One region of the Hymenobacter sp. FMD4 genome, then DNA from elsewhere that is predicted to be linked to it. Evidence: riboswitches for the same ligand, from Rfam matches in the RefSeq annotation. Region 1 holds a riboswitch; each other region holds the start of a gene.
The links. A riboswitch is a leader RNA that binds a small molecule or an ion and turns the genes downstream of it on or off. The one in region 1 is predicted to bind S-adenosylmethionine.
Positions count from the first base shown of each region.

Region 1 (2,179 bases):
AGGCCGGCAAACAGGCTGATAAATACGCCCAGCAACAAGTTAGACTTGTGTGGCGTCTGGAAGCGCGGGTGTACCTGCGAAAACACGCGCGGCAGCAGCCCGTCGCGCGACATGGAGAAGAACACGCGGCTCTGGCCCAACAAATCAACCAGAATAACCGAGGTGTAGCCGATTAGAATAGCGAGGATGATTGCCCCCGACAGCCAGGCGTAGGGCGTCTTTTCGATGGCAATGGCCACCGGCGCGGCGCTGTTCTTGAATTCCGTGTAGTTGGCTAGGCCGGTCATCACGTAGCCGAACACCACGAACAGCACGGTGCACACCACCAGGGAGCCAATGATACCGATGGGCATGTTGCGCTGCGGATTTTTCGCCTCCTGGGCCATGGTAGCCACAATGTCGAAACCGATGAACACGAAAAACACCACCCCGGCACCGCGCAGAATACCGCTCCAACCAAACTCCCCGAACGCCCCGGTATTGGCCGGAATGAAAGGCTGGTAGTTGGCCGGATCGATGTAGCGCCAGCCCAACGCGATAAACACCAGCACCACCGATACCTTCAGCGCTACCACCACGGCATTGAACACCGCCGAGCCCTGCGTACCCCGCATGATGATGGCCGTGATGGCCAGCACGACGAGGATGGCCGGCAAGTTGATAAAGCCCGAGACAGTAGAGCCGTCGGCCAGAGTACTTGTCTCGAAAGGCGACATCACCAGCTGCGCCGGAATGTGCAGGTCGTACTTAGCTAGAAAGCGCACCAGGTACTGCGACCAGCTGATGGCCACCGTGGCCGCCCCTACCGAGTACTCCAGTACTAGGTCCCAGCCGATAATCCAGGCAAATAGCTCGCCCATGGTGGCGTAGGAATAAGTATAAGCCGAACCGGCGACGGGCACCATGGAGGCAAACTCGGCGTAGCACAGCGCCGAGAAAGCGCAGCCGATGGCGGCCACTACAAACGACAGTGTGACGGCCGGCCCGGCGTGGTTGGCAGCAGCAATGCCCGTGAGCGAAAACAAACCCGCGCCAATGATGACCCCGATGCCGATGGCAATCAGATTGAACGGTCCCAAGCTACGCTTCAGGGTGTGCGAGCCACTCTCCGCGGCTTCCAGCCGCAGGAGTTCCAGTGATTTTTTGAGCATGAGTGAAAGAAGGGCACAGGCCGAAACCAGCGCGAACGGATAAGCCTCGTCGGGCGGCGCAGGGCGGCGGACAGCCCATGCCGGCCGGTAAGCCAGGCGTAAGACTACCCACGGCGTAGCGGCAGCGCTACGAGCGAGAAAAGAAGAAAAACAGCAGGAGGCGCTGCGCATGGCACAGGCGAAGCGGCGTTAGCACAACCGCTGGCGGGCAATAATCAACCTATTAATAATGAACAGGTTGACTACAATCACTTCAACAACAACAGCAACGATGCTGCACGTGCATTTCGGTAGCCGCGGCAGTGGCGCTGGCAGATACACGAACGGCGGCATTAGAGCCGGAAATCAAAGCAGGTACTCGGTTGGGAAAGCCCACAGCAACTTGTTTTTATATAGTCAGGAAAAACTTCGCTGACCTTCGGTTGGCACCGTGTCGGAAGGTTCCGAGCGGTTGCCGGCGCTTCGCAGAGCCTTTCTCTCCACGCCTCTGTATAAAAACAATCCTTCAGCAGTAAAGAATTGGTGGCACAAAGGTAGGTCTAGGGAATCTGTATCTGCAAGCTTTTCAGCGGCGAGTCCCAGGCTACTACGCAAAACAGCCCTCGGGACGCCCATTCGTAAAGGCGTCCCTAGGGCTGGTACCTGATGCTGCGGCCGGCTTAGTAATTGTACGACACGCCGACCGAAAGTCCCGTTGACTGACCGACGTTGCGTCCTGCCACGTAGCGGCTCACCCCGAATACCACGCCGTAGCCCTTGGCCAGCGGCTGGTACAAGCTGGCCCCGATGCGGGTGTAGTTAACCCGCGTAGCTGTAAAGCGTCCATCGAAGCCGGGCTGCAGAATATCAGTACCTCCGGAGCTAGACTTCTGAAATGAAGCCCACGTTTCAAAGTACGTCTTAACGCCGGCGTAGCCCACTTTTACATCCCCTACAAATGCATTGGGCACGTGGCTGCTGCGCAGGCTATAGCCAGCCTGGCCGGTCAGGAACACACCGGTAGGAGTTTTGAGGTGTGCGATGCCCAC
Region 1 covers NZ_JBZYWH010000003.1:134,512-136,690, reverse strand. The annotation lists gene AC5FXY_RS04460 (amino acid permease) at 1-1,151, opposite strand, end outside; SAM riboswitch class I at 1,537-1,649, opposite strand; gene AC5FXY_RS04455 (hypothetical protein) at 1,811-2,179, opposite strand, start outside.

Region 2 (2,179 bases), on a different contig from region 1:
ATGTTGGCGGCCTGCTTGGCCAGGATGGCGGGGTTGTGAAACGTGGGGCGCACGGCCACCATGATTTCCAGCTGCTCGGTCACAGCGGCCAGGGCCGCGGCCGTGCTCCAGGCCTCCAGCGACGGAGCTTCCTGACCCTTGATGTCATTCAAAAACAGCTCCGCGATGAGCGTGAGGTCGTAGCCGAGGGCTTCGCTGCGCTGGCCCAGGGTCTTGACGTAGTTCCAGTCGGCGCGCATGTTTTCGTCGTCCACGTTGCGCAACCACCCGCCAAAAACGGGCATCCAATAGCCAAATTTCATTATACCAGAGCGTTTTCGGTGGCCAAAGTCAGTTCGCGTTCCAGGTAATCCACGAAGCGGGCGTAGGGGTCGAAGCCCACTACGTTCACGGCATCGGCCACGAAGTTGGACAGCGCGTTGACGTCGTAGAACAGCACTTCGCCGGAGCGGTCGTCGATAAGGTATTCGATGCCGCCCACGTCGATTTTGGCGGCGGCTACGATGCGCTCCACGGCCTCAATTACTTCGGCTGGCGGCGTGAAAGCCTCCACCTGAATGCCTTTTTTGGGGGCTTCCGTCAAGCAGAACTCCGCTGACTGCTCCTCCGGAATCTGGCAGATTTCAGCCGGGCAGAGGTTGAAGCTTTCCCCGGTAGTGTACACCTTCATGGCATAGAGAAACTTGCCGTCAAGCATTTCCACGCGGTGAATGTTGCCGCCGCGGGGCGTCACGTACTCCTGCACCAGCGCCGTCTGGTCGATGCCCAGGTCGATTTGACCGGCTTCCACGGCTGCCTTCAGGCCTTCCAGAGTATCGAAGCGGATAATGCCTGCGCCGCTGCCGCCGATATTTACCTTCACCACGATGGGGAAGCGCAACTGCTGCGCCGCATCAATGGTGCGCGACGCGTGGTTTACCACAAACGACTTCGGAAAATTCAGCCCTAGTGAGGCAAATAGCGAGAGTTGCCGCGCCTTGTTGGTTTCGATGCTGGTGGCCACCGAACCGTTGATGACGCGCACGCCCACCCGCTCTAGGTGCGTGGTGTAGCCCGCCGTGTGAAAGATGCCCTGCCCGTGGCCGCGCAGGTAAGCCGATGAACTCATGCGGTTGACCACCAGCGCGTAGCGGCTTTCGGTTTCGGTTGGATCAAACAGGTGGTGAGCTGCGTCGATTCGCTCGTAAGGCAGCCCACGGCGGTCTAGCTCCGCAAACAGCGGTTTAAACCATTCGGGGTGCTCGTAATAGATACCTATGGGCTTGGGATACTGTGGCATGACAGCGAAAAGAAAGTGACGAGTGAAAAGCCTCAGGTACAGCCGAAATGGACGGCTGACATGATAGTAAAGGCTTGAAAAACAAGAATTAGGGTGTGGTCCGGCCATGCCGCCAACCGAAACGGGCTGACGCAGTGCTGCCGATGGGCAGCGGAGCCAGGAAAATGGGTAGGAGCCCGTCGATGACGAAACGACCATACCGTAGCGCAAAAGCGCTACGCCGCTTAGGCTGCGTGTAGAAAGCAGCGTTACGCGCCAGCGTCAGCTAGTGCGGGAGCAGTCGGGAAGGGAGCTAAAAAGACCAGCTCAACAACAACACGCCGCAACTACCATGGCCATACAGCAACACAGCGCACCGCACTGGTTGAAGGCATTGGAAGTAAACTGAAAAACGGCGGAGCGGTTGGTTGAAGCCACGGCTGTTTGTTTTTATATGGTCAGGACTTGGCACCGTTCCCGGGATGACTCCCGCTGGTGGTTGCCGGCGTTTCGCAGAGCCTGTCTCTCCACGCCTCTGTATAAAAACAATCCTTTGGTCGGAAAGAATTGGTGGTGCAAAGGTAAAGCAGCCTTTGCGACATAGCCAAACTGTACCGTAAAAGTACGGCGGTAACGTTTTGGAAACCGGGCATAAAAAAGCCGCGGACCAACCGAATATTTCGGTATGGTCCGCGGCAGAAACGGAGCAGCTTATCGGAGCAAGCCGATAGTAAAAATTTTGAAAGGGTTCTGAAAATCAACTCATCAACCCAGAACGTCATGTCGAGCGCAGTCGAGACATCTCGCTCGATAGCAATCCTCTCGTTGAACAATGAGGCTACTACCAGCCGTCAGCACGCGAGATGTCTCGACTGCGCTCGACATGACGGGCTAATGGTGCTGCTATGACACGCAGCTTAG
Region 2 covers NZ_JBZYWH010000012.1:31,507-33,685, forward strand. The annotation lists gene AC5FXY_RS12595 (LLM class flavin-dependent oxidoreductase) at 1-302, opposite strand, end outside; gene AC5FXY_RS12600 (ATP-grasp domain-containing protein) at 302-1,279, opposite strand; SAM riboswitch class I at 1,706-1,804, opposite strand; gene AC5FXY_RS12605 (zinc dependent phospholipase C family protein) at 2,176-2,179, opposite strand, start outside.
Region 2: it holds a riboswitch for S-adenosylmethionine, as region 1 does, so the genes downstream of both, AC5FXY_RS12600 (ATP-grasp domain-containing protein) here and AC5FXY_RS04460 (amino acid permease) in region 1, are expected to answer to the same signal.

Region 3 (2,179 bases), on a different contig from region 1:
CTATTGGCACCCACCGGCACCAATTCCCGGCTGTCGGGCAAGCGCCATTGCAACAGCGCCCGGGAGTCGAATATCGTCTGAAAGTAATCGACGCGCAACCGGTAGTACCTGCCCGCCTCCAGCCGAATGCGAACTGCCGCCGGCACGTGGTCTTGCTCGCGCCAGGCATTGATGATGCGCTTGCCGCCCACCCATACCCGCAGGCCATCGTCCATCACGGTTGAGAATTCATACTCGCCCGATACCGGCGCCAGTATGTAACCTTCCCAGCGTACGGAGAAGTGCTCGGCCCCCAGCCCGGGTGCCGGCGGCTGTTTTTGCCAGCTAAAATCGATGGCCGCGTCGCGCCGGCGCAGCACTAGCTGTTCGAAGTTGGTACCGTTATAGTAAGCAGCTTCCAAGCCCGTGCCCACCGGCAGGCTTGTGGACGACGTTTGCGCCGAGGCGGCCTTGCCACCCAATAAAAAAGCGGCCATCAGGCAACCAGCAAATTTCATAATTCCTCAAACGCTAATGCTGCTTAAACTTACTATTACCCATTGAATAACGTCGGACGCCACGCTTTAGCGTATTGGCTCCTTTGGCAAATAAGCATTCAAGACGCTGCCGGCTCGGTCTTTTCATCGAGGAAAAGCTCCACCAACACCAAACATGTAACTTAATCAAGTTACTATTATCCAATTTGGTATTGCGCATTTCGCTATTTATCTTCGCCAAAGCTTATCCAGAAAGACTGAGGGACTGGGCCCTGTGACGTCTTAGCAACCGGCCGCTGCGGCAGAGGTGCTAACTCCCATCCGAGGCCCGCTGGCGTTCGGAGAAGATGAGCGGAACTTGGTGACTGAAAAGTTGCTTAGGCTTTCCGGATACGCGCTTGCCTCCACTGCTATCCGGAACATTTACATGCCTACTGTCCCTGCTTCTCCCCTCGCCGAGCTGCTTGCCCGCCGCGTCATCGTGCTCGATGGTGCCATGGGTACCATGCTGCAGCGCCACCAGCTCACCGAAGAAGATTTTCGCGGCGAGCGGTTTCGGGACCACCCCAAGCCCCTGCGCGGCAACAACGACCTGCTCTGTCTGACGCGCCCCGACATTGTGCGCGGCGTGCATGCCGAGTACTTCGCCGCGGGCGCTGATCTGGTCGAAACCAACACCTTCAGCGGTACCACTATTGCCCAGGCCGATTACGCCTTGGAGCACATCGTGTATGAGCTGAATTACGAGGCAGCCCGGCTAGCCCGCGAAGCAGCCGACGAATACAGTACACCGGAGCGCCCGCGCTTCGTGGCCGGCGCCATCGGCCCCACGAACCGCACGGCCTCGCTCTCGCCCGATGTAAACCGCCCAGGCTTCCGCGCCGTCAGCTTCGATGAGCTGGCTGTGGCGTACCTGGAACAAATCAAAGGTCTCGTGGACGGCGGCGTGGATGCGCTGCTGATCGAGACCATCTTCGACACCCTTAATGCCAAGGCTGCCTTGTTTGCGGCCCAGCGTTTCTTCGACGAGGGCGGCCGCGTGGTGCCCCTCATGATTTCGGGCACCATCACCGATGCCTCGGGCCGCACTTTGTCGGGCCAGACGGTGGAGGCGTTCTGGAACTCCATGCGCCACCTGCCCATCCTGAGTATCGGCCTGAACTGCGCGCTTGGGGCCCAGCAGCTGAAGGTGTACCTGCAGGAGCTGAGCCGCCTTGCCGATTGCTACATTTCGGCTTATCCGAATGCGGGCCTGCCCAACGCTTTCGGTGGCTATGACGAATCGGCCCAGGAATTTGCCGCCGTGCTGGAAGAGTACCTGCAGGAAGGCCTCGTGAACGTGGTGGGTGGCTGCTGCGGTACCACGCCCCAGCACATTGCCGAAGCCGCGAAGCTGGTGGACCGCTATCCGCCGCGTCCGCTGCCGGTGCGCCCCCGTGCGACGCGCCTGAGCGGTTTGGAGCCGGTAAACATCCACCCCGAAAGCCTATTCGTGAACGTGGGCGAACGGTGCAACGTGACCGGTTCGCGCGCTTTCGCCCGCCTGATTCGCTCGGGGCAGTTTGACGAAGCCGTGGCCGTGGCCCGCGCCCAGGTGGAAGGCGGCGCCCAGATTCTGGACGTGAATATGGACGAGGGCCTGCTCGATTCGGTGGAGGCCATGACCAACTTCCTGAACCTGATGGCTTCGGAACCCGATGTGG
Region 3 covers NZ_JBZYWH010000007.1:170,311-172,489, forward strand. The annotation lists gene AC5FXY_RS09650 (OmpA family protein) at 1-476, opposite strand, end outside; SAM riboswitch class I at 718-830, shown strand; gene metH (methionine synthase) at 904-2,179, shown strand, end outside.
Region 3: it holds a riboswitch for S-adenosylmethionine, as region 1 does, so the genes downstream of both, metH (methionine synthase) here and AC5FXY_RS04460 (amino acid permease) in region 1, are expected to answer to the same signal.

Region 4 (2,179 bases), on a different contig from region 1:
GCATAAGGCAAGGAGGTGCCTGTTCGGCTGTACAGCCGAATTTTTGGAAGGGTAGGAAGAGCGGGAAATGCGGTAAGGGCGGGGCAGAGTTAAGCGGTAGCCGGAGTTTCGGCCGCTGCGCTGGTGGCATGCAGGCCGCACTCCTTGGCCGACTGGTCTTCCCACCACCAGCGGCCAGCCCGGAAGTCCTCACCGAGCTTCACAGCCCGTGTGCACGGCGCGCAGCCGATGCTCACGAAGCCTTGCAGGTGCAGGGGATTGTGCGGAATGCCGTACTCCCGAATGAACGCCCACGTCTGTTCCCAGGTCCAGTCGAGCAGTGGGTTTACCTTCAGCAGCTGGTAGGTGGCATCGTAGTCGGCCACCTGCATGCCGGTGCGGTTTGCTGATTGCTCGGCCCGGATGCCGGTTACCCAAGCCGCTTTGCCAGTCAGGGCGCGGCTCAACGGTTCCACTTTGCGTACCTGGCAGCAAGCTTTACGGGCATCCACGCTTTCGTAGAAGCCGTTGGGGCCTTGGCGCTCTACCAGCGCCGCCACCTGCTCGTGGTCGGGGTAATAGGCCCTTATGGTCTGGCCATATTTGAGCACAGTTTTGCTCCAGGTGGCGTATGTTTCCTGAAAATTCCGGCCAGTATCGAGCGTAAATACTTCGATCGGTAAATCATGCGAAAATATCAGGTGCGTAATTGCCTGATCTTCCAATCCAAAAGAAGTGGAAAAAGCAGCTTTACCCGGAAATTCAAAAGCAATTAGGCGCAAAATATCCAGTGCGTCAGCTCCAATTAATTGCTGACGAATATGCGCCACCTGTGCATCGATTGTCGTCGACATGCGCAGAAGAGCTATGACTGTTTTGCCGCAGCGAAACAAGCCAAGTAAGACAAGAAGAAAGGGCTGCTGGAAGGACAGGAAGCGAGCAAAGCTCAAGCAGCCAAACCGAACGAACCTAGGCTATACACCAGATAGCAGGCGCCTAAGGGCCGGGTTCCAGCAAACGGGAAGCAGAGGTGTGAATGCCTCAACAACACGCGCTGCGCATCGGCATACAACAGCAAAACAGCATGTTGAGGCCGAACAACTCCGGCTGCGAGGCAGCAGAGCCAAAAGAGGTAGCGCGGGGGGTGAGGTCGAAGTTCACGACGTCGTTGTTTTTATATGGTCAGGAATTGGCACCGTTCGGGACTTTCCCGTGGTTGCCGGCGCTTCGTAGAGCCTGTCTCTCCACGCCTCTGTATAAAAACAATCCTGGGTAGAATTGATGAAGCAAAGGTAGTCACACAAATTTTAGAATTGCAAATTCTTTTTGCGACTTACCTGCGTCGAAGCCAATACGCATGCCCTAGTCGTAGGGTTGGCCTATGGTGATAATATATGCTGACTTAATAAAAGGATGGTATTTACCCGCTCTCGAAGCTAATTAATAAACGAATTCGAAATCTATTCCCCTGCAATAATGCGCTAGCCAATAAATCCGATGTAGTGCCGACAGTTGCGAACTGCTACCTACGGTGTCCCGCTAATTCGCTGAGTACATTGTCGGCTCCTTATGCAACCTTATTAGGCCACTTTCAACTCGCATGATTATGCGCTTCTTCATAAGCATTGCCGTCATCATAGCGGTACCCTCACTCAGCGGGCTGAGTGGCTGTGCGCCGGCACTGATGCCCCAGTCGGCCAATCTGCCTGTATTGGTGGAAAAGGGTAACGTGGAAGCGCGTGCCAGCCTTGGATTCAATGGCCTGGAAGCGCAAGCTGCCTGGGCCATCACCAACCACGTGGCCCTGACGGGAGCTGGCATGGTATGGGGTGGGGGCAATGGCAACCGGTTTGGCGGTGGCGAAGTAGGCATGGGGTACTACCTCTGGCCAAGCGAGCAGATCATGCTGGCAGCCTACGCTGGGGCAGGTTATGGTGGTGGTCAGGCTTTGCGCAACAGTTTCGAAGGCAGCTCTACCGTCGATATCAACAGCCGCTACCGTACGGCGTACGTGCAGCCTACCTTGATCTGGAGCCCTACGGAACGGTGGCAGATGGGATTAGCGCTGCGCGTATACGGTGTGGAGTATCTGGAACTGATCAGGGCCAGCACTAACCCTCGCAGCAGTCCAATATCCGTAGTGCAAGACGCCTCGGGGCTGCGGCAAATCCATTATCAGCCCATACTGACCACCAACCGC
Region 4 covers NZ_JBZYWH010000005.1:202,170-204,348, forward strand. The annotation lists gene cysD (sulfate adenylyltransferase subunit CysD) at 1-4, opposite strand, end outside; gene AC5FXY_RS07660 (phosphoadenylyl-sulfate reductase) at 90-833, opposite strand; SAM riboswitch class I at 1,151-1,242, opposite strand; gene AC5FXY_RS07665 (hypothetical protein) at 1,586-2,179, shown strand, end outside.
Region 4: it holds a riboswitch for S-adenosylmethionine, as region 1 does, so the genes downstream of both, AC5FXY_RS07660 (phosphoadenylyl-sulfate reductase) here and AC5FXY_RS04460 (amino acid permease) in region 1, are expected to answer to the same signal.